3 regions of the Ruegeria sp. AL3 genome follow, and region 3 is predicted to be linked to each of the others. Evidence: riboswitches for the same ligand, from Rfam matches in the RefSeq annotation. Region 3 holds a riboswitch; each other region holds the start of a gene.
The links. A riboswitch is a leader RNA that binds a small molecule or an ion and turns the genes downstream of it on or off. The one in region 3 is predicted to bind cobalamin.

Region 1: another riboswitch for cobalamin. It lies ahead of ACR3E6_RS06040 (aromatic ring-hydroxylating oxygenase subunit alpha); the one in region 3 lies ahead of ACR3E6_RS10695 (DUF1636 family protein).
Region 2: another riboswitch for cobalamin. It lies ahead of ACR3E6_RS19680 (DUF4198 domain-containing protein); the one in region 3 lies ahead of ACR3E6_RS10695 (DUF1636 family protein).

Annotation. Positions count from the first base shown of each region.
Region 1 covers NZ_JBQFJG010000001.1:1,201,714-1,208,191, forward strand. The annotation lists gene dapF (diaminopimelate epimerase) at 1-830, opposite strand, end outside; tRNA gene ACR3E6_RS06025 (tRNA-Lys) at 1,041-1,116, shown strand; gene ACR3E6_RS06030 (hypothetical protein) at 1,200-1,475, shown strand; gene ACR3E6_RS06035 (FAD-binding oxidoreductase) at 1,492-2,574, opposite strand; gene ACR3E6_RS06040 (aromatic ring-hydroxylating oxygenase subunit alpha) at 2,580-3,833, opposite strand; cobalamin riboswitch at 3,916-4,119, opposite strand; partial or broken gene ACR3E6_RS06045 (IS5/IS1182 family transposase) at 4,193-4,345, shown strand; gene ACR3E6_RS06050 (hypothetical protein) at 4,387-4,638, shown strand; gene ACR3E6_RS06055 (hypothetical protein) at 4,647-4,871, shown strand; gene ACR3E6_RS06060 (DUF3833 family protein) at 4,901-5,443, opposite strand; gene ACR3E6_RS06065 (DUF3833 domain-containing protein) at 5,440-6,057, opposite strand; gene ACR3E6_RS06070 (MFS transporter) at 6,054-6,478, opposite strand, start outside.
Region 2 covers NZ_JBQFJG010000002.1:710,661-717,138, forward strand. The annotation lists gene ACR3E6_RS19665 (ABC transporter permease) at 1-1,008, opposite strand, end outside; gene ACR3E6_RS19670 (sugar ABC transporter substrate-binding protein) at 1,117-2,136, opposite strand; gene ACR3E6_RS19675 (ROK family transcriptional regulator) at 2,389-3,513, shown strand; cobalamin riboswitch at 3,635-3,834, shown strand; gene ACR3E6_RS19680 (DUF4198 domain-containing protein) at 3,967-4,752, shown strand; gene cbiM (cobalt transporter CbiM) at 4,759-5,370, shown strand; gene ACR3E6_RS19690 (cobalt ABC transporter permease) at 5,367-5,942, shown strand; gene cbiQ (cobalt ECF transporter T component CbiQ) at 5,942-6,478, shown strand, end outside.
Region 3 covers NZ_JBQFJG010000001.1:2,103,210-2,109,687, forward strand. The annotation lists gene cobN (cobaltochelatase subunit CobN) at 1-1,392, opposite strand, end outside; gene cobW (cobalamin biosynthesis protein CobW) at 1,396-2,451, opposite strand; gene ACR3E6_RS10695 (DUF1636 family protein) at 2,453-2,824, opposite strand; cobalamin riboswitch at 2,917-3,123, opposite strand; gene ACR3E6_RS10700 (SLC13 family permease) at 3,351-5,207, opposite strand; gene ACR3E6_RS10705 (hypothetical protein) at 5,397-5,780, shown strand; tRNA gene ACR3E6_RS10710 (tRNA-Cys) at 5,837-5,910, opposite strand; gene ACR3E6_RS10715 (protein-L-isoaspartate O-methyltransferase family protein) at 6,136-6,478, shown strand, end outside.

The sequences.
Region 1 (6,478 bases), 900 kb from region 3:
CTCAGAAATTCAGGCGTCAGAGTGCCAGAGAAAACGTGACATGTCGGGCCGGTCATCCAGACACCATCGTCGCGCCAGTCGACCCAAAGCGTGCCACCATCCAAATCAATCCGCACTTTGCGCCCGGTCAGCCCCCGTCGCGCGGCGGCCACGGCCGTTGCACAGGACGAAGACCCAGATGCCAGAGTGATGCCTACTCCGCGCTCCCATACGCGCATACGGATGTGATCCGGACCAATGACCTGGGCCACCTGGACATTAGTGCGTTCGGGATAAAGCGGGTGGTATTCGTAACGCGCGCCGAATTCTGCCAACGGGATCGCTTCGGCGTTGTCAACGAAGAACGTGCAATGCGGGTTGCCCATTCCCGTTGCCGTCGGGGTGCCTTCGATCGGCAATTCCAGCGTGTCCATCTCTTCTGCCAGAGGAACTTCGCGCCAGTCCAGCTGCGGGTGCCCCATGTTGACCGAGGTGAGCCCATCGCCGGCATCCCGCGCATGAAGGGTTCCCCGTTCCGTGGTGAGCTTGAGGGCAGAGCGACCCGTCTCATCCATAAGCAACCGTGCAATACAGCGGGTGGCGTTGCCGCAGGCGGCAGAAGTTGATCCATCGGAATTGTAGAACACCAGATGCGCGTCGGCTTTACCCTTTTCGATAACGGCCAACTGATCGAATCCCACCCCAAATTGCCGATGCCCGATTCCCCGGGCCAGCGTCGGCGTGATCGGGGCCTCCTGCGCGCGTGCGTCAACAATGACAAAGTCATTGCCCAGTCCGTGCATCTTTATAAAGGGCAGTCCGGTGTCGAGTCTCTGTTGCATGGCGGGCATATAACGTCGGTCCGAACATGAATCCACCCTGTCGCGAAGATTCCTCAAAAAAGGGGTTGACCCTCCAGCGCCACCTGCCTAATTAGGCCGCCTATCGGGTTGCCGGAAACACGCGTTGTTACGGCGAAACGAGGCGCAAAATAAGGGCTTGAACCCGGTCGGGGAATTGCCGTAAAGAGCGCCACGGATCAACAGATCCAACAAAAGAGTGGGCCGTTAGCTCAGTTGGTAGAGCAACTGACTTTTAATCAGTGGGTCGCAGGTTCGAATCCTGCACGGCTCACCACTTTTTTCCATGGACTATGATCTTGGCTTACAGCGAACTGCTTGTGTTTGGCCCAGCTGTGAACGACGGTCGAAGCCACGGGCTTGATCGAGGTGCCGGACACGCTTTGTGTCATCCAACACGACCTCGGCGGAACAAATCTCGAATTCGGCCAGCATGGTATCAAGCGGGATGCGATGGAAGAGGTCCACGCCTCGCACATGTCGAAACCCAGAGCAGACGGGCAGCTGGTTCTGCGTGAAGATGACAAAGTTCTGAAAGTGCCGGACATCCGGCGACCCAATCTGGCCCGGATTCTGCAACGGGCAGAAAAAACGCGCCGAAAGCCGCAGCGGGTGTCAGCCACGCTGCGGCTTTGATCGGGATGCGAAGCGCCTAAACCTCGACTTCGACCTTGCCGATCGGGTTCGAGCAGCAGGCCAGAATGTACCCCGCGTCGATGTCATCTTCCGAGATCCCTCCGTTGTGGACCATGTGGACCTCGCCAGCGGTTTTCTTGACCTTGCAGGTACCGCACACGCCGAAGGTACAGCCTGACGGAATGTTCAGGCCAACCGAGCGGGCGGCGGCAAGCACCGTGTCGGTCTCGGCAACCTTGGCCGTCACGCCCGAGGTCGCGAACAGGATTTCGGCGCTGCTGTCGTCGTCCAGAACAACGTCATCCAACTCGGGCTGATCCGCCTCGGTTTCCACCGGCGCGCCGAAGCTTTCCTGATAATAGTTGTCCATATCAAAACCAAGACCGGCCAGCGCGTCGCGCACCGCTTGCATGAAGGGCTCGGGACCGCAGCAATAGACTTCGCGCTCAAGGTAATCCGGCGCCATCAGGCCCAGCATCAATTGGTTGAACTGACCCTGATATCCCGTCCATGGGCGGTAGCGGTCCGGCTCTTCCACAACGAATTTCAGGTCCAAACCATCCGTGCGGCTGGCCATCTGTTCCAAGCGCTGGCGGAAGATGATCTCGGATGGCCGCTTGGCGCAGTTGATGAAGACAACGTCCAGATCGCGGCCTTCGTCCCACATGCAGGTGGTCATTGACATCATCGGTGTGATGCCTGAGCCAGCCGAGATAAACAGGAACTTGCGCGCATCGCTCAGTGCGTTGGTGAACAGGCCCGCAGGCCCAATGGCCTTGAGCCGCATGCCGGGTTGAAGATTGTCCAGCATCCAGCGCGTGCCGATACTGTCGGGTTGCGCTTTGGCGGTGATGGTGATCGACCGCGGCCGCGATGGCGACGATGAGATCGTGTAGGTGCGATACACGACTCCCCCGGGCTGGCCGGGCGCCGGAATCTCGAGCGTCAGGAACTGACCGGGGTGATAGGCGAACTGCGCCCCCGAGGGGGCTCGGAACGAAAAGCTGGCGGTGTTCGGCATCTCGGGCACGACCGAGACACATTCCAGCATCTCTCCATCCTGCCAAACGGCTGATGAAAGCGTGTCCAGATCTTTCATCAGACTTACTCCGCCGCCATGTAGTCAGGGGTCAGGCGGGCCGACACTGTGCTGCAATACCAATCCACGAATTGCAGTACGCCGGATTCCTGAATGGCTGAATACGGGCCGGGCACATAGGCCGGGCTGTTGATGCCCTGCTGGTTGTCCTCGACCACCTGACGGTCTTCGTCATTCGTGGCGACCCAGACTTCGGTCAGGCGTTTCACGTCGTAGTCAACGCCTTCAACCGCATCCTTGTTGACCAGCCATTTGGTCGTGACCTCGGTCTCTGTCGGGCTGATCGGCGTAACACGGAAAACAATCGAGTGATCGGCAAGAAAGTGGTTCCACGTGGTCGGATAGTGGAACTTCAAAAGCGATCCCGCATCCGCAAAGGGCGACCGGCCCAACCAGCGGCGCACGGCGGATTTCCCGTCCATCGTATAGCTCTCGGCGCCTTCTTTCAGCGGCATCCGCGCCAGACGGAATTGGCCGTCCTCGTGCAGATAGAACTGCGATGGCATACCCGCTGACTGGCACCTGTCGAAATGGGCTTGCATATAGGCTGGGGTTTCACCGCCTTCGATCCCCGTCACGCCCGGATCATCAGGGAAGGTCCGGCACAGCGCAGGGTGGTTGCCGCCGCAGTGATAGCACTCGCGATTGTTTTCCCAGACCAGTTTCCAGTTGCCGTTCTCGATGATCGAGCTTTCGAATGCGACCTTGGCATTCGCAAGATCATGCGGCTCAAGATACGGGCGCGCGATATTGGCAAACGTGTCAAAATCCGGGGCGACATCCGCCAGACAGATATAGACCAACCCGGCAAGCTCGCGGCAATGAACCGTCTTCAAACCATGCTGTCTGGGATCAAACTCCGGCCCCATGTCGCGGGCCCACAGCAAAGAGCCGTCAAGCTCGTAGGTCCATTGGTGATACGGGCAAACCAGCTTCGGCGCGTTGCCTTTTGCTGCCTTGCATATGATCGAGCCGCGATGGCGGCAGGTGTTGTGAAACGCCCGGATCTGGTTGTCGGCGCCGCGCACGATGATCACGCGATAGGCACCCACGTTGTACGTTACATAGTCGCCGGCTTTCACCAGTTCACAGGCCGGAATGGCAAAGAGCCATTCGCGATAGTGGATGGTTTCCAGGTCGGTCTGAAAGATCTCGGGGTCGGTGTAAAAGGCCCGTTCCAGAGCATAGCCCGGGATTCGACGCGCCAACAGGTTTTGGACATTGTTCACTTCTGGCTCTCCTGCCGCGCCCCGCGGCATTGCTTGGGCAGGTGACAGGGAGGAACCGTCCGGAGGCGCGCGAGGACCACGTCCGAAACCCGTGCCCCCACCGCCACCCGCGGTTTGACATATCTGCAAGGCTGGTTTCCGGACTTGAAAGGGGCTTGCACCCGGTTGCGACACCTTCCCGGGATCCTCGTCCCAGTGGTTGATTGTCGAACCTGACCTTCCTTACCGTTGCGGGGGCAGCGCCGGAATTCCACCGGCTTCCCAATTCTCCGCGGTCTGAGAATCAAACAGCGGCACCTCACGATGGCAGCCTACTTTCTACCTGCTTGGGCGCTGAAATGCTTGCGACATTTCCGGTTTCAAAACAGACATGGAAATTTTCCGGCTGAGTGGACGGCGCCGGGATCACGGTCCTTGGCACAGGGGCATGGCAAGCCCGCCAGCACGGCGTTCTGCAGGGGCCAGTGGGCTTTGCGATGGATGCGGCCACGTCTGACATCCGCGCCGTCAAATTGTCCCCCAGCCGTGACAGCGAAGGCCCGGCTGCTCTGCTCAGAAACGAAACGCTGCACGTCGCCTGAGCATGGCTGGAAAAGAGAGAGTCAGGCCAAGTGAAGGAGGTTTGCAGCAAACCCTTTTGGGTGAAGTTGATCCGTTTGGGATAGTGCTGGCTTGCCATGAGGCAGGTGAAGAAGGCGAATATCCGTCATGCGAGAGTTGTCAGTCCATCCTGTCAACGGACGGTAGAAAACCTCATTTTGTCCATAAAAAATTGTCTTTTTCGGGAAAAACCATTACGTTTTCCGAAAATGGTGGAAAACACCGGAGGCAGTAAGAGAGCAGATGCCAAAACCGAAAACAGGTGTTTTGCGGACAACAGTTCCTTCGCGCCTCATGGGAAAACGGGATGGTCTGTTTTTCCTCTGGGGGCAGATAGAACGCGCGCGCTTGAAGGTCGAGGGCGGCGAACGCGCCGAGGGCGCAGCCTCGGACGGGCCAAGGGCAAACACGGCCGGTGAGGTCAAGGGATCGACGACAGCATTGGTGGACGAGTTTATTTTCTACTGACTTTTGTGATGAAACCGGGTCTGACGGCCCTATTTCTTCTCGAAGAACAGGATGACTTCACCCAGACGGACGCCATAGCGTGAGACATACGCGCGGTTCAGCAGACGGTCGTCATCCAGCAGCCACATCCAGTCGTCGAATTTGACACGCATGGTCCCGTCCTTGATCGGCAGGTCGATCTTGTATTTCCAGTTGAACGTATCCCCGCGTTCAATCCCGCTGGCGGTGCCCAGCACGCCAGGCGCCGTACCGGTCCACGTATCCTCTCCGGTTTTGGTCAATGTCCAGATGCGTTGTTCCGTCGCGCCATCGTCGTAGACGAAGTCTTCGACCAGGGTCAGGGTTTCGCCGTCCCATGTTCCGTCGATATCAACCGTGAATCTGCGGGGGATATTTCCCAGAATATCCTGAAACTGACCGTAGGCTACTGTTTTACCCTCAAAAAACTCTTCCAGGTTCAACTGCCGGTCCGACAGAAACGTTTTTGGAACCTTCGGTTTGCTGGAGCAGGCCGCCAGAAGTGTAAGGCTTGCGATGGCAATGCAGGCGATGAAAGAGCGAAAGGTGATCATTGCAACGGCTTCCCTTCCGAAGTCGCGTCATACCCGTTTGACCCACTTGGATGCATCGGTTTCGATCTGGGGCTTGGACGCATTGTGGCGATCAGTTCCGCGACCTTGACGCCAAACTTGCGCATCTCGGACCGATTCATGATGACGCCGGTTTCTGTCAGGTACATCCAATCGGTGACATCCAGTGTGTGTCCACCAGCGTCATCTGGCAGAATGATACGATAGGTCAGTTTTACCGTGGACCCCGAGATGATGCCCCGACCTTCGCCCACGATATCATCCGCCATTGCCGTGAATGTGTTGCCAGTTCCCAGCGTCAGGTACCATTTGCGAGTCATCTGTTTTCCGTTGGAATAGGTGAAGTACTCGGTCAGCGTGCCCGAGTTGCCTTGCCATTCGCCGGACATGCGCGCGACAAAGCTGTTCGACATTTTGCCGTTGGGGCCATAGATCAGGCCTTCGGACAAGATCTCTCCGTTCAGGTGTTTTTTCAGCGAAAAATTTGGCCCGGTGCCACTGTAATCGGACGGCGATTGCGCGCGAAAGCTCAGCAGCCTTGCACGGATGAAGACGGCGGTCAGAAGGACCAGAAGGATGATGCTGAAAGCGTTCATTTGCTTGTGACCTCGGTGGGCAGGGTCAACACCATCCCGAACGCTCCGACTTTCAGGATGCAGGGCAGCACCGCATAGGCAAGATTGAGTGTATCCAGAGCCTGTGCTGAATTGGTTTGACCGGGGGTGAAACCGCTGCGTTCCAGCAGCGGCAGAGTGAAAAAGGCAGCCAGGGCGAGGCCCAGTTTGCCAGCGAAGGACCAGATGCCAAACGCGGCTGATGCGTTCAGCCCGGCCCGGGTAAGCACGATCGAGAACATCGCAGGCAACACGACCATATCCGCGCCCAACGCCGCGCCCGAGGCGAGACAGATCATTGCAAAACCCGCAAGGTTTCCTGAACTCAGTGTGGCAGCGCCGATAAAGCCGGCGATCGAGAGCGGCATGGCGATAATCAGAGTCTGTTTCGGGCCAATTTTGT
Region 2 (6,478 bases), on a different contig from region 3:
CAGAAACGTCCATTGCGCGTCAGCGCCCAGCAACCGAAGCCCAAGCGTAAAGACGCCCACGATCAGGGCACCGAACAGCGACCCCAGAATAGACCCGCGGCCACCGAACAGGGATATGCCCCCGATCACAACCGCCGTTATGCTTTCTATATTGGCCAACTGGCCTGATGTCGGAGACACCGATCCGATCCGGCCGATCAAAGCCCAGCCCGCAAAGGCACAGATCAGCCCGGACAACATGTAAACGGACATAAGCGTTCGGTGCACATTGACACCTGACAACTCGGCAGCTTCCGGGTCATCTCCGACCGCGTAAACATGCCTGCCCCACGCGGTATGGCGCAGGGCGTATGCAAGCCCGAGGATCAGCGCCAGCATGAAGATCACCCCGACGGTAAACACAGCCCCGCCCACGTTGAACTTGGCCCCGAAAAGTTGCAGAATCGCGGCGTTTTCTTCGATCTCCTGTGACCGGATGGTTTCGTTCTGAGAATAGAGGAAGTTCGCCGCAAGAACGATTTGCCACATGCCAAGCGTCACGATGAACGGCGGCAGTTTGATGCGGCTGACCAGATATCCGTTCACCGCGCCGATTGCGGTTCCAACGAAAAGGCCGCAAACGATTGCGACCGTTGGTGGCAGCCCATATCGGAAGGTGAACTGTCCCATGACAACCGACGACATCACCATGATTGCTCCGACGCTCAGATCGATACCGGCGGTCAGGATGACGAGGCTTTGCGCCGCCGCCACGATCCCGACGATCTGAACCTGTTGCAGGATCAGGGTCAGCGCGAATGGCGAGAAGAACTTGGAGCCCAGCAAAGCCCCGAAAATGACGATGGCAGCCACTAGAACGATCAGCGGCACCAGAGAGGGGTTCACATGCAAAAAATGCTGAACCGTTCCGACAAACCCGCGGTGGTGATCGTCAAATTCAGCAATCTGTTCCGGGCTGCCTTTTGCAGCGGCTTCGAAGTCGTCTGATCGTCGTGAAGTATCGGACATAAAGGTTCCCCCAAAGCGTCAGGTTTCTGACGACTTTAGCAAGTTTTCGGGCGAATGGGTGGTTGGAAAAGCGGAAGGCCACCCTCTGCGGCCCCCCGGGTGGTCAGGTTAACCCCAGCAGAGGTCCATGCCTTCTTTGACCGAGATCGACTCGACGCCTTCGGCAGGCTTGTCCGTTACAAGCGCTACGCCGGTGTCAAAGAAATCCTTGCCAGGCGTGTTTTCAGGCTTCACGCCTTCGTCCGCCCATTTCTTGACGGCCTCAACACCCAGCGATGCCATCAACAGCGGGTATTGCTGCGACGTCGCGCCGATAACACCATCGGCAACGTTTTGGACACCCGGGCAGCCTCCGTCCACGGAAACGATGAGCACGTCATTTTCGCGCCCGATGGCTTTCAGCGCCTCGTAGGCACCTGCCGCGGCAGGTTCGTTGATGGTGTGAACAACGTTGATCGTGGGATCTTTGGCCAGAAGGTTTTCCATCGCGCGGCGACCACCTTCTTCGTTGCCGGCAGTGACATCACTTCCGACCAGTCGTGGGTCATCTTCATCACCGATTACGTTCGGGTCCGCCAGATCGACACCAAAGCCTTGCAGGAAACCCTGATTGCGCAGCACATCCACTGTCGGCTGACTGACGGCAAGATCCAGTGTCGCGATTTTGGCGTCGTTGGCCGCGTCGCCCAGCGTGGCTTTGGCCCATTGTCCAATCAGCAGCCCGGCAAGGAAATTGTCCGTGGCAAAGGTTGCGTCAGCCGAGTCAATGGGTTCCAGCGGCGTATCCAGAGCGATAACCAGAACACCTGCATCCCGCGCCTGCTTCACGGCCGGAACGATGGATGATGTGTCCGAGGCCGTCAGCAGAATGCCCTTGGCGCCGTCCAGAATGCAGGTCTCAATGGCTTGCACCTGCGTTTCATGGTCACCGTCAACTTTGCCTGCAAAGGCTTTGAGCGTCATTCCCAGCTCTTCCGCCTTCGCTGTCGCACCTTCCTTCATTTTGACAAAGAACGGGTTGGTGTCTGTCTTGGTGATCAGACAAACGGTTTCGCCTTCCGCCATTGCACTGCCAGCCATGGCAGTAACCCCGAGCGCAGCAGCACCCGCAAGTCTTGCAAGTTTCATCGATTATCCTCCCAGTTTTTCCTGTGCCGTACAGGGCACGAGGGCGATCAGGCAAAAACCCTGATCTCATAAGAAACAATCACAAGATTCGAAATTTGAGTCAATAAATAAATCACTCTTATTTATTATTGACAGGGCGGGCGGGCTTTCTCATTCTTCAGCAGGAAAGGGGTGGTCGTGCCGGAAAATTCATCTCGGAAAAATTCGATTGGCCTGCACGGGTCAGAGGTGCGCGGAACCAATCAAAGCGGGATGCGGGCCCGGAACGAACGGCTGGTGTTGTCGCTTGTCCGGCGTCATCAGGCTCTTGCTAAGTCCGAGATTGCGCGCATGACCGGACTGTCGGCGCAAACCGTTTCCGTCATCATGCGGCTGCTTGAGAAGGACGGTTTGCTTTTGCGCGGTGAGCCGGTCCGCGGGAAAGTCGGGCAACCTTCCGTTCCCATGCGCCTCAACCCGGATGGTGCGTTTTTCTTTGGGCTCAAGGTCGGACGCCGCAGTACCGAGCTGGTATTGACTGACTTTGTCGGAAATGTGCGGCAACGCGAGCGGCGAACCTATGACTATCCAACGCCAAAAGCCACTTTGGAGTTTTCTATACAGAGTCTGGGGAAAATGATGTCATCCATGTCGCCCGAGGCCAAAGGCAGGATTGCGGGTCTTGGAATTGCCATGCCGTTCTACCTGTGGGACTGGGCCCAGACCCTTCAGGTTCCTCAGGAAGAAATGGACCCGTGGCGCGTATCAGACCTGAAGGCTGACCTGGCTCGTCGCCTCGATATGCCGGTTTTTCTGCAAAATGACGCCACTGCGGCTTGTGGGGCGGAATTGGTATTTGGTCCGGCCGATGGACCAAGGGATTTCCTGTACTTCTATATCGGGTTTTTTATTGGCGGCGGTGTGGTTCTCAATGGTGCGATCTTTTCCGGGCGTGGAAACTCGGGCGCAATCGGCCCCCTGCCTGTACCGGATGGTGCGGGTGGTGTCAGACCGCTTATCGACGTGGCCAGCCTGTATGTTCTCGAGCGTGCAATCACCACAGCAGGGGTAACGTCGCATTCCATTTGGGAAACGACCCAGCGTTGGGATGTGCCAAAAATTCAACTGGAAAACTGGTTGAAACGGACGGCAAGCGGGATTGCTTATGCGATTGTCTCATCCTGTAGCCTGATAGATTTCGAATGCGTGAAGATTGACGGCTGGATGCCGCAGGACATCAAGGCGCGTTTGGTTGAAATGGTCGAAGACAAACTGTCCGAGCTGAACCTGACCGGTCTCGAGCACCCCGTGGTGCTGGCAGGGACCGTGGGCCCGGATGCACGCTCACTGGGCGCGGCAAGCCTGCCATTGTCGGAAAGGTATCTTTCAGAAGCTTAGATGTGAAATCACCCTGTTGCCTTGGATATTTCACAAACCGGTTCACTCTCGCAAACTGCCGAGCTCATAATTTTCGATGGCCGTAACACATTTTCGTTGACGGAAGGCTGAGTTGTCTGGCAAGCCGCTCGGCATGTCCGGTTCCGGGGCTTGCTCTGGAATCAATAGGGAATGCGGTGCGGGCTCAGGCCCAATTCCGCAACTGCACCCGCAACTGTAAGCGGCGAGCAGGGCTGAAACGCCACTGGGGTTTGCCCCGGGAAGGCCAGTCCAACGCTTTGACCCGCAAGTCAGGATACCTGCCGGACATGTGTCCTCATAAGGGGCACTCCTAATCGGCGACGGGATGTGCGTCGTACCAGGATGCCTGAAAGGGTGATTTGGCGTTGAATGTCCCGTAGTCAAAACGAATTTCGCGCCGGGATTGGCGCGACGGGACAAGGACGACTGTTCATGAAAACGCTGCTCAGCGCAGCCGTTGCCGCGGTGGCTCTTCCCGCCATCGCAGATGCGCATTTTCTTTTGGAATACACTACCGATACCATGATCCAGAAACCGGGCGATGTGCCGGTCAAGCTGATTTTCTGGCATCCGTTCGAGAACGGCCACGTCATGGATCTTGAAAAGCCGCAGGAATTCTATGTGATCCACAACGGTGAAAAGACCGATTTGCTGGACACGTTGGAACCTATCCGGTTCACCGGCGGGGAAAACGAGGGCGTGGCGTTCAAAGGCAGTGTCCCGGTCAAACGGTCGGGCGACTATGTGCTGGTGACGGTTCCTCAGCCTTATTACGAGGAATCCGAAGACATCTATATCCAACAGCTCACCAAAGCCTTCCTGAACCGCAACGAATTGCCGACCGACTGGATGAATCCCGTAGGTTTGCCGACCGAGATTATCCCGCTGAACAAGCCGACCAACATCATCGCGGGTTCGACTTTCACGGGCCGTGTGCTGGCTGATGGTCAGCCGGTTGCGGGGGTCGAAATCGAGATCGAGTACATGGCCGCCGAGCCCGACATGGAAAGTTCGGCCGCTTCTGCACCGAAAGTCTCTCCGATGCCGGGTGGTGCGGTGGTCGCCATATCTGACGACAACGGGTATTTTTCGTTCGGTGTTCCAAATGCCGGTTACTGGGGTTTCGCAGCACTTGGTTCCGGTCCGGCAACCGAACATGAGGGCAAAGAACTCAGCCAGGATGCGGTCATCTGGATTCGCGCCTGGGATCTGGAGTAACCCAAGATGCACATCGTCGACGGAGCCCTTTCCAACCCGGTTGTAATTGGCGGCGCCATAGCCGCCGCGGGCGGGATCGCCATGGGTCTCAGGTCTCTGGATCTTGATCGCATCCCCACTGCGGGCGTGCTGTCAGCCAGTTTCTTCGTGGCATCGTTGATCCACGTACCCATTGGTCCGTCGTCGGTCCATCTGATCCTCAACGGCATGGCCGGGCTGCTGCTTGGTTGGGCCGCATTCCCGGCTTTGTTCGTCGGGCTTTTGCTACAGGCGGTCTTTTTCGGCTTTGGCGGGTTGACGGTGTTGGGGATCAACACCGTCAACATCGCCTTTCCAGCTGTGGTGGCCGGAATGTTGTTCGGTCGTCTGATCGCGCGTGGAACGCCTTTGCAAGGTGCGATTTGGGGGGGCGTCGGCGGCGCATTTGCCATTGCGGCGACAACCGGCATGGTCGCGTTTTCCCTGGCGCTGTCGGGAGATGAATTTCTGCCTGCCGCCAGGCTTGTTTTCTTTGCCCATATTCCTGTCATGGCCATTGAGGCGATTTTGACCGGGTTCTCCGTGTTGTTGGCGCGCAAGGTCAAGCCCGAGCTGTTTATAAGGGAAGCAGCCACATGAAGCATCTGGTTGTCATATTGGCCGTGTGCTGCGCACCTGTGCCTGCCCTGGCGCACAAGGTCATAGCCGGCGTTTTCGAGTCGGGAGACGTCATCGAGGGCGAAATCGGCTTTTCCAACGGCGACATGGCAAGCGGCACCGAGGTCATTGTTACCGGCCTGGATGGGGCCGAGCTGGGTCGATCGGTCACGGATGCGGACGGTTTCTTTGTCTACACGCCGACCTCGGCCGTGGCGCACACCTTCTTTGCCGACCTTGGCGCCGGGCATGTGGCCGAAGTCACGATGCCTGCCGAAGATGTCGCGCGGATCATGGGCATTGCCGTGGCAGAAAACGGTGACTTATCTTCGGCTGCTGTGACGCAGGCCAGCGGTTCGGCGGCGTCTCTCAGCGCCGAAGAACAGCAGGTTATCGCCAAGGCCATACGTGACGAATTGCGCCCGCTCAGGCGCGAGATTGCGGCCTATCGCGAACAGAACGACCTGCAAACCATCCTTGGCGGGATTGGGTACATCGTTGGTCTGTTTGGTCTGGGTTTTTACATGGCGGCCCGCCGCAAGCTGGCGTCCTGATGGCACACGTTCTGGGGCACAAGGAAAAAACACTGTCCGAAGCCGGTGACGGGCCAGAAGGTCTGATCAGCCTGCTGGATCCCCGGATGCGGATCGTCATGGCAGTTGTTTTTGCAGTCGTGACCGTGGCGGTGTCATCCCTCGGCGCGCTTTGCGCGGCGCTGACAGTGTCGCTTTCGCTTCTGATAGTTTCACGTCTGCCGCGGCGAAAGACGTTGAAGCGAATGGCCATGATGGATGGGTTCATCCTGTTCATGCTGGTCCTGTTGCCCTTTTCCATGCCCGGGGATCCGATGTTCACGCTTTGGGGATTCCCTGCAAGCTGGCAGGGTTTTTGGAAAACGGTCGAGATTGCCTTGACCGCCAATGCCGTGATCCTGTCCCTGATGGTTTTGGTCGGGACGATGGAGCCGGTCACACTGGGCCACGCCCTGCATCGTCTGCGGTGCCCGGAAAAGCTGGTTTACCTGCTGATGTTCACGATCCGTTATATCGAGGTCTTGCGCGAAGAATACCTGCGGCTGCGGTCCGCCATG
Region 3 (6,478 bases):
TTCGGGCGCGCCCCAAACGGTGTGCAGATCAGCGCGCAGGGTCTCGGGCAATTCCGCAAGCGCATCCTGATAATCCCCAAGCGACCACGAAATCCGTGCGTCCAGAAGAGTGTCGGCAATCGGCTCGCCAGTCGCGATGTCATAGCCTTCTTCGTCAAGATCGGACAGCATCGCCTGGGCCGAGGCCAGCGCGTCGAGGCCAACCGCATGGGCCATCTGCCAGTCTTTGCCGGGATAGGTGGACAGGACCAACGCAGGAATCTGATCTGCCTTGGGTTTGTCGTTCAGTGCAAGCCAGCCCGATACACGGTCGATGATCGCTTCGATCCGGTCCGGTTCGGGACGGTGTGCAAAGCGCGCGTATTCCAGATGCGGATCGCGTTTTCCGGGTTCCTTGAAAGACGCAACTCCTGCTGAGATCCGTCCATCCACCTCGGGCAGTACCACATGCATGGCAAGATCGGCGGGGGACAAACCGCGTTCCGCCTCGGCCCAGGCCTTGCGGCGCGAGGTGGCGAGAGCGACCTGAAACACCGGGACGTTTGCGGCGTCCAGAGGCGACGTTCCTGACGCGCCTTTTCCCGAAAACGAGGTGGCGTTGACAATGGCCGATGGGTTCAGTGCAACAACCTGTTCCCGCAACCAGTCGGCGGCCACAGGTGCCTTGAGAGACGGGGCAAACAGACCCACCGCCTGGAATCCACGGGCGCGCAGGCTGCGGATCAGAGCGGCGATCGGGGCGGTGTCTGCCGAGGTCAGGTAAGCGCGGTAGAAGGTGACGAGGATCCGTTTGGCCATGCCTTCAAACGCGGTTTTCACCGGGATGACGCCCCGATCCGGGCACCACGCGCCACATTCGGGCAAGGTCTTGGCGCCCATCACCGGTCCGGCATAGAGCCCTGCCGCCAACGCCATCTGCGCCAGCGCCGCCTGTGCCGCGACCTCGCCGCCGGTATCGCACAGATGCGCCAACCGCCGCAGGGTCGAGACCGGCAGGGTGGAATAGTCATCCAGCCGCGTATCCTCGCGCCCGTCGGCGGGCAGAACCGCCAGCGCGATGCCCCTGGCTTGTGCCAGCGCCAGAACTTGCTGCAACCCATAAGGCCAGTAGGGCACCCCGCCGATCAGCCGGATCAGAATGCCCTTGGCGCCTTGAAGCGTCTGTTCGACATAGGTATCGACCGACAGCGGGTGTTTCAGCGCCGTCAAATTCGCCAGCCGCAGGGTTGGCATTCGCCCATCCGGTCCGCCACCACGATGCCAGCCCGCCGCGAAAGCGCCAAGGTCGCTGTCCGAGAAAGACAGCACCACCAGATCCGCCGGGCTCTGGCCCAGATCGGTCGGGGTCTCGGTTTCCTCGAGCCCGTGGCTTTCGCGAAAGACGACGTGCATGGCTTACTCGGCAGCCTCACGCACACCCACGAGGATTTCGCGGATTTCCGCCTCTTTGATATCGTCATGCTCGGCGATCACCACCAGGCGCGAGCGGCGATCCTCGCCGGGTTCCCACGGGCGGTCGTACTGGTGACGCACGCGCGCGCCCACCGCCTGAACCAGCAGGCGCATGGGCTTGCCCTGAACGGCGGCATAGCCTTTGACGCGCAGGATGTTCAGTTCATTGGCCAGACGTTCGATATTTGCGACCAGTTGGGCCGGATCGGTCTGCTCGGGCAGCTCGACGATGATGCTTTCGAAATCGTCATGCTCGTGATCGTGATGGCCGTCGTGATGCGAGGGCCGGGCGTCCATGTCATCCTCGGCGGCGGCCTCCAAACCCAATACGACGCGCACGTCCACGGCACCTTCGGCCACTTCGACGACGGGCAGGGGGCGTGGCGCCTCGGCGGCGATAATCTCGCGCGCCTTGGCCACGCCTTCGGGGCCTGCCAGGTCGGGCTTGGTCAGCAGGATGATGTCAGCGCACGAGATCTGATCCTCGAACACTTCGGACAGGGGCGTTTCGTGATCGATCGAGTCATCGGCCATGCGCTGGGCATCCACCGCTTCGACATTGGGCGCGAAGCGACCGGCGGCCACCGCCTCGGCATCGGCCAAGGCGATCACGCCGTCCACGGTGATCTTCGAGCGGATGTCGGGCCAGTCGAACGCCTTGAGCAGCGGTTTCGGCAGGGCCAGACCGCTGGTTTCGATCAGGATGTGATCCGGGCGTGGCTCCAACGCCATCAGGGCCTCGATGGTGGGAATGAAATCATCTGCCACGGTGCAACAGATGCAGCCATTGGCCAGTTCCATGATGTTTTCCGCCGGGCAATCAGGAATGGCGCAGGATTTCAGGATGTCGCCATCGACGCCTACATCGCCGAACTCGTTGACCACGACAGCAAGTCGCTTGCCCTGTGGGTTCTGCATCAGGTGACGCACCAAAGTGGTCTTGCCCGATCCCAGAAAGCCGGTGATCACTGTGACGGGGAGTTTTTCGAGGTTCGACATGTCAGGCTCCAATGGGGGGAATGCGCGAGGCACAGTTCTTGCGAAAATGTTCGGGGCGTTCGCGCCATTTCACCAAACCATCTTCGGTGGCCAGATACTTGGTCGCGCCGTCGACGATGACGTCGACATGATCTGTTTCGTTCAGGTTTTCATACACGAAGGTCCAGCGGCCCGGCCCGCGCAACACGATCGAACAGCCTTGATCACAGTTTGACAGGCATTCAACGGCTTTCAGGGTGACACCGTCGGGCAGGTCCGCCTGTTCCAGAGCCTTGTGTAACAAAGCGCCCGGGCGTTGCGTGTCATCTTCCACAGGCAGGCCGCGACGGCAGGTGGTACAGACCAGCAACTCGACTGGTGCGGTATCGGTCATGTCTCTCATCCCCCCAAATCCTCTTCGCGGGGGACGGGGTTTCATGCGGGCCACGAATGGTCATGGACCCGACACCGGAACACCCCGCCCGGTTTCAACTTCGGTTGTTGGCAGGTCTCCCGGCTTGCGGATGCCAGAGGCGGGCCTCTGTCGGATGTCCCGCCTTCCCGGCTTTTGGGCCAGTGGCATTGGGCATCCTCTCCGTTCACGGTCGCGGGGGCGGCTGCGTTTGGCGGCAAGACCGTTGACGCATTCCCTTTTCATCGGCTGTCACCGACACCAACGAAAGGGACATGCGGCACCGCTGGCCTGCTTGTCAAGCGAGTCGCGCGCAACAATGATGCAGAGGCATGGAAAGCGACCTGTGGGCGTCGATGGGCGGCATGGCGTGCCGGGACCCAGCCTGAGATGGGCCGGGCGACGAACAGTATGTTAGCAAGGGGCGTAGACTATGGTGAACGGGTGCCTTGACTGAACCTGTCCCGATGATGGGAAAAGACCACCGAACACCGCAGATCCTCTTGCGCTAATAGATGACGTTTATCATGAGCAGGGAGACGACCAGAAACAGCGCCGTCATTATTCCGCCGGAGCGGACGAAATCCATCACCTTGTATCCGGCCGGACCCATGATCAACGCGTTTACCTGATGGGTTGGGATGATGAAGCTGTTCGAGGTCGATATGGCGACCGTCAGGGCAAAGACGGCCGGGTTTCCACCCGCCGCCACCGCAATCGATACCGCCAGAGGCACCAGCAGGACCGTGGCCCCCACATTGGACATGACCAAGGAAAAGGCCGTCGCCAGAATGGCGATGCCGGTTTGCAGCGACCAGAGCGGCCAGCCGTCCAGAATTATCATGATCTGCTGGGCGATCCACGCGGCCGTGCCTGTGTTCTGCACGGCTTGTCCCAAAGGTATGAGGCAGGCGAGCAGGAATACGGTGTTCCATCCGACCGCGCGGTACGCCTCGTCCACGCTGAGCACACGGGTCAGCATCATGCCCACCGCGCCGGTAAGAAGACAGAGTGAAAGCCGGACGTCCGTGAACAGGATCAACGACAGCGAAATGGCGAAGAATGCCAGGGCCCAGCCGACTTTTTGCGGCCTCAGCTCGTCCTGAGGAAAGTCTGTCGTCACAACGACGAAATCCGGATCTCGTTTGATCCGCATCAGGTTGTCCCATCTGGTATGGGCCACAAGCATGTCGCCCGCCTGAAACTTTTCGAGCCCGATCTGAGTGGATTCGTGATCCTCGGTCTCGACATGGCTCAGCGTCTCTTCGCCGCGGTGAATGGCCAGCAGCGACATCCCGTAGGTCTTGCGAAACAAAAGCTCGCGGGGGCATTTGCCGATCAGATTGCTGTCAGGCGTGATGACCACCTCGGCCACGCCTGCATTGGTTGGGGCGAACTCTTCGACGAAAATGTCCAAGTCCGGAAGAACGGTCAGCCCGTATTTCTCGGCGAACTTCTCGACCTCCCAACGGCGGCCGACGATGGCCAGCCGACACGGCGCTGCAATTTCCGCTGTCAAAACCTGAACCATCGAGGTTTTGCCGCGATAGAAGGTTGAAATGATGTACAGGTGGTTTTCGTGGTTGATGTCGGCCAGAATCTCGCCGACCAGGGGGCTGTCCTCGGGCACCACGACTTCGAACACATCAGCTTTGAGGCCATAGACCCTTTGCAGGTATTCCTGTGTCCCTTGTCCGGTACCCGTATTGTCAGGTCCTTCAGCCTCGGGTAAAACCCAGCGTCCTAACAGCAGAAAGTAACCAATTCCCGTCAGGATCAGAACCGCACCGATCGGCGTGACCGAGAACAGGCCGAAGGGCTCCATTTTCTGAGAGGCCGGCAGACTGTCATTTGCCGTCAGGATCAGATCGTTCAGCAGGATTAGAGGAGACGACCCGACCATCGTCATTGTGCCGCCCAAAATGGCGCAGAATCCCATTGGCATGAGCAGACGCGACAGCGGTATGCCTGACCGTGTGGAAATTCGGCTGACAACCGGCAGAAACAGAGCAGCGGCGCCGACATTCTGCATGAACGAGGATATGACGCCAACGGTGCCGGAAATGATTGGTACAACCCTGCCTTCGGATTTGCCGCCGTATTTGAGTATGACGGCAGCCACCTTGTTCATGATCCCCGTCTTGTCCAGACCGGCCCCGACGATCATGACCGCAATGATCGAGATGACGGCATTGGATGCGAAGCCGTCGAACAGAAGGGTGACATCCGCCAGATTTTCCAGCCCGGGCGCGTAGCTGAGCAAGCCTATGAGAACCAGAACCAATATGGCGGAAAGGTCGATCCTTATGATCTCGGAAACGAACAGAAAAACGGTGAAAGCCAGAAGGGTGCAAACGACCCCCATCTCGAAGGTAAAGGCAATATGTTCCACAATACGTCCAGAACTTTTTCTTTGTTAGAGTCCTAGTTCATCCCTCCCGACTTGTCATGAAGTTTCGTTTTTCGGCGGTGCTGAGACATAATGTTGCTCAATGGTTGCTGTGGGAGCAATGCTTTCGGGAACCCCGTTTGACGAACACGTCAGAAAGAAGGATTGACCAAATTGCATGAAGAAACCAGCACGTTTCGTACCGGCGCGATGCCGTTCCAACAAGGTCGAAGCAGCACAGGTAATGGCAAGTCAATTCCAGCCACGAACAACAGACAATCCGACAGCTTTGTTTGCAGTACCATTCTGCCGCCGCCTGAACCGGGCAAAGGGCCGGCTTGGCCGTCCCTGATCGCAAACTGCCCACAAGAATGGTTTACACCTAAACGGGCCGGACAAATAATTCAGGTCACCAATTCTGATCATTTCGAGGTGAAGATGCCAAGGAAGTACGGCGGGGTGTTGCCTAAACGCAAGCTGGCGGCATATGCCCAGAATGCTCGCAGTCGGATGGAACAGAACAAGATCGCAACACGAAAAATCCAATAGTTGGTTGGATATTGAACCTCGAGGAGGGAAAAAGTACCGCAAGTCGTTGGAGGTATTGGAGGCGAGTACCGGAATCGAACCGGTGTACACGGATTTGCAATCCGCTGCGTCACCACTCCGCCAACTCGCCTTTTCAAGTAAAATCAAATACTTGCCGTGGTGTGCGTGGGGTTTTAGCAGCTTTCCCAAGGGGCGTCCAGAGGATTGCGCGCATTTTTGACGACCAGATTGAAATTTGCCGAAGCCCGCAACCGCAAACGCACAGGTGCAAGGGGGTTGCGTCAACAGGGCCGTTGCTGGGCGTTTCAGGATGTGGCAAAAGCCGGGTAACTTTGGGAATGACTCGAGAGATCCTATGACAGATTTCGCTGCCCGGCGCCGCACTATGGTTGATACGCAAATCCGGCCTTCGGATGTTACAAAGTTCCCGATCATTGAGGCGATGTTGAACGTCCCGCGCGAAAACTTCGTGCCTGACGCACAGCGTGAGGCCGCCTATGCCGACAGTGTGATCGATCTGGGCAACGGGCGCTGTATGCTCGAACCGAGAACGCTTGCTAAAATGCTGGATGCGCTCAACATTTCGAACGACGAGATGATTCTCGATATCGGTCCGGCGACGGGGTATTCCACTGCGGTTGCCGCGCGTATGGCGCAGTTGGTTGTTGGTGTGGAAAGCGACGACTCGCTGGCGTCCG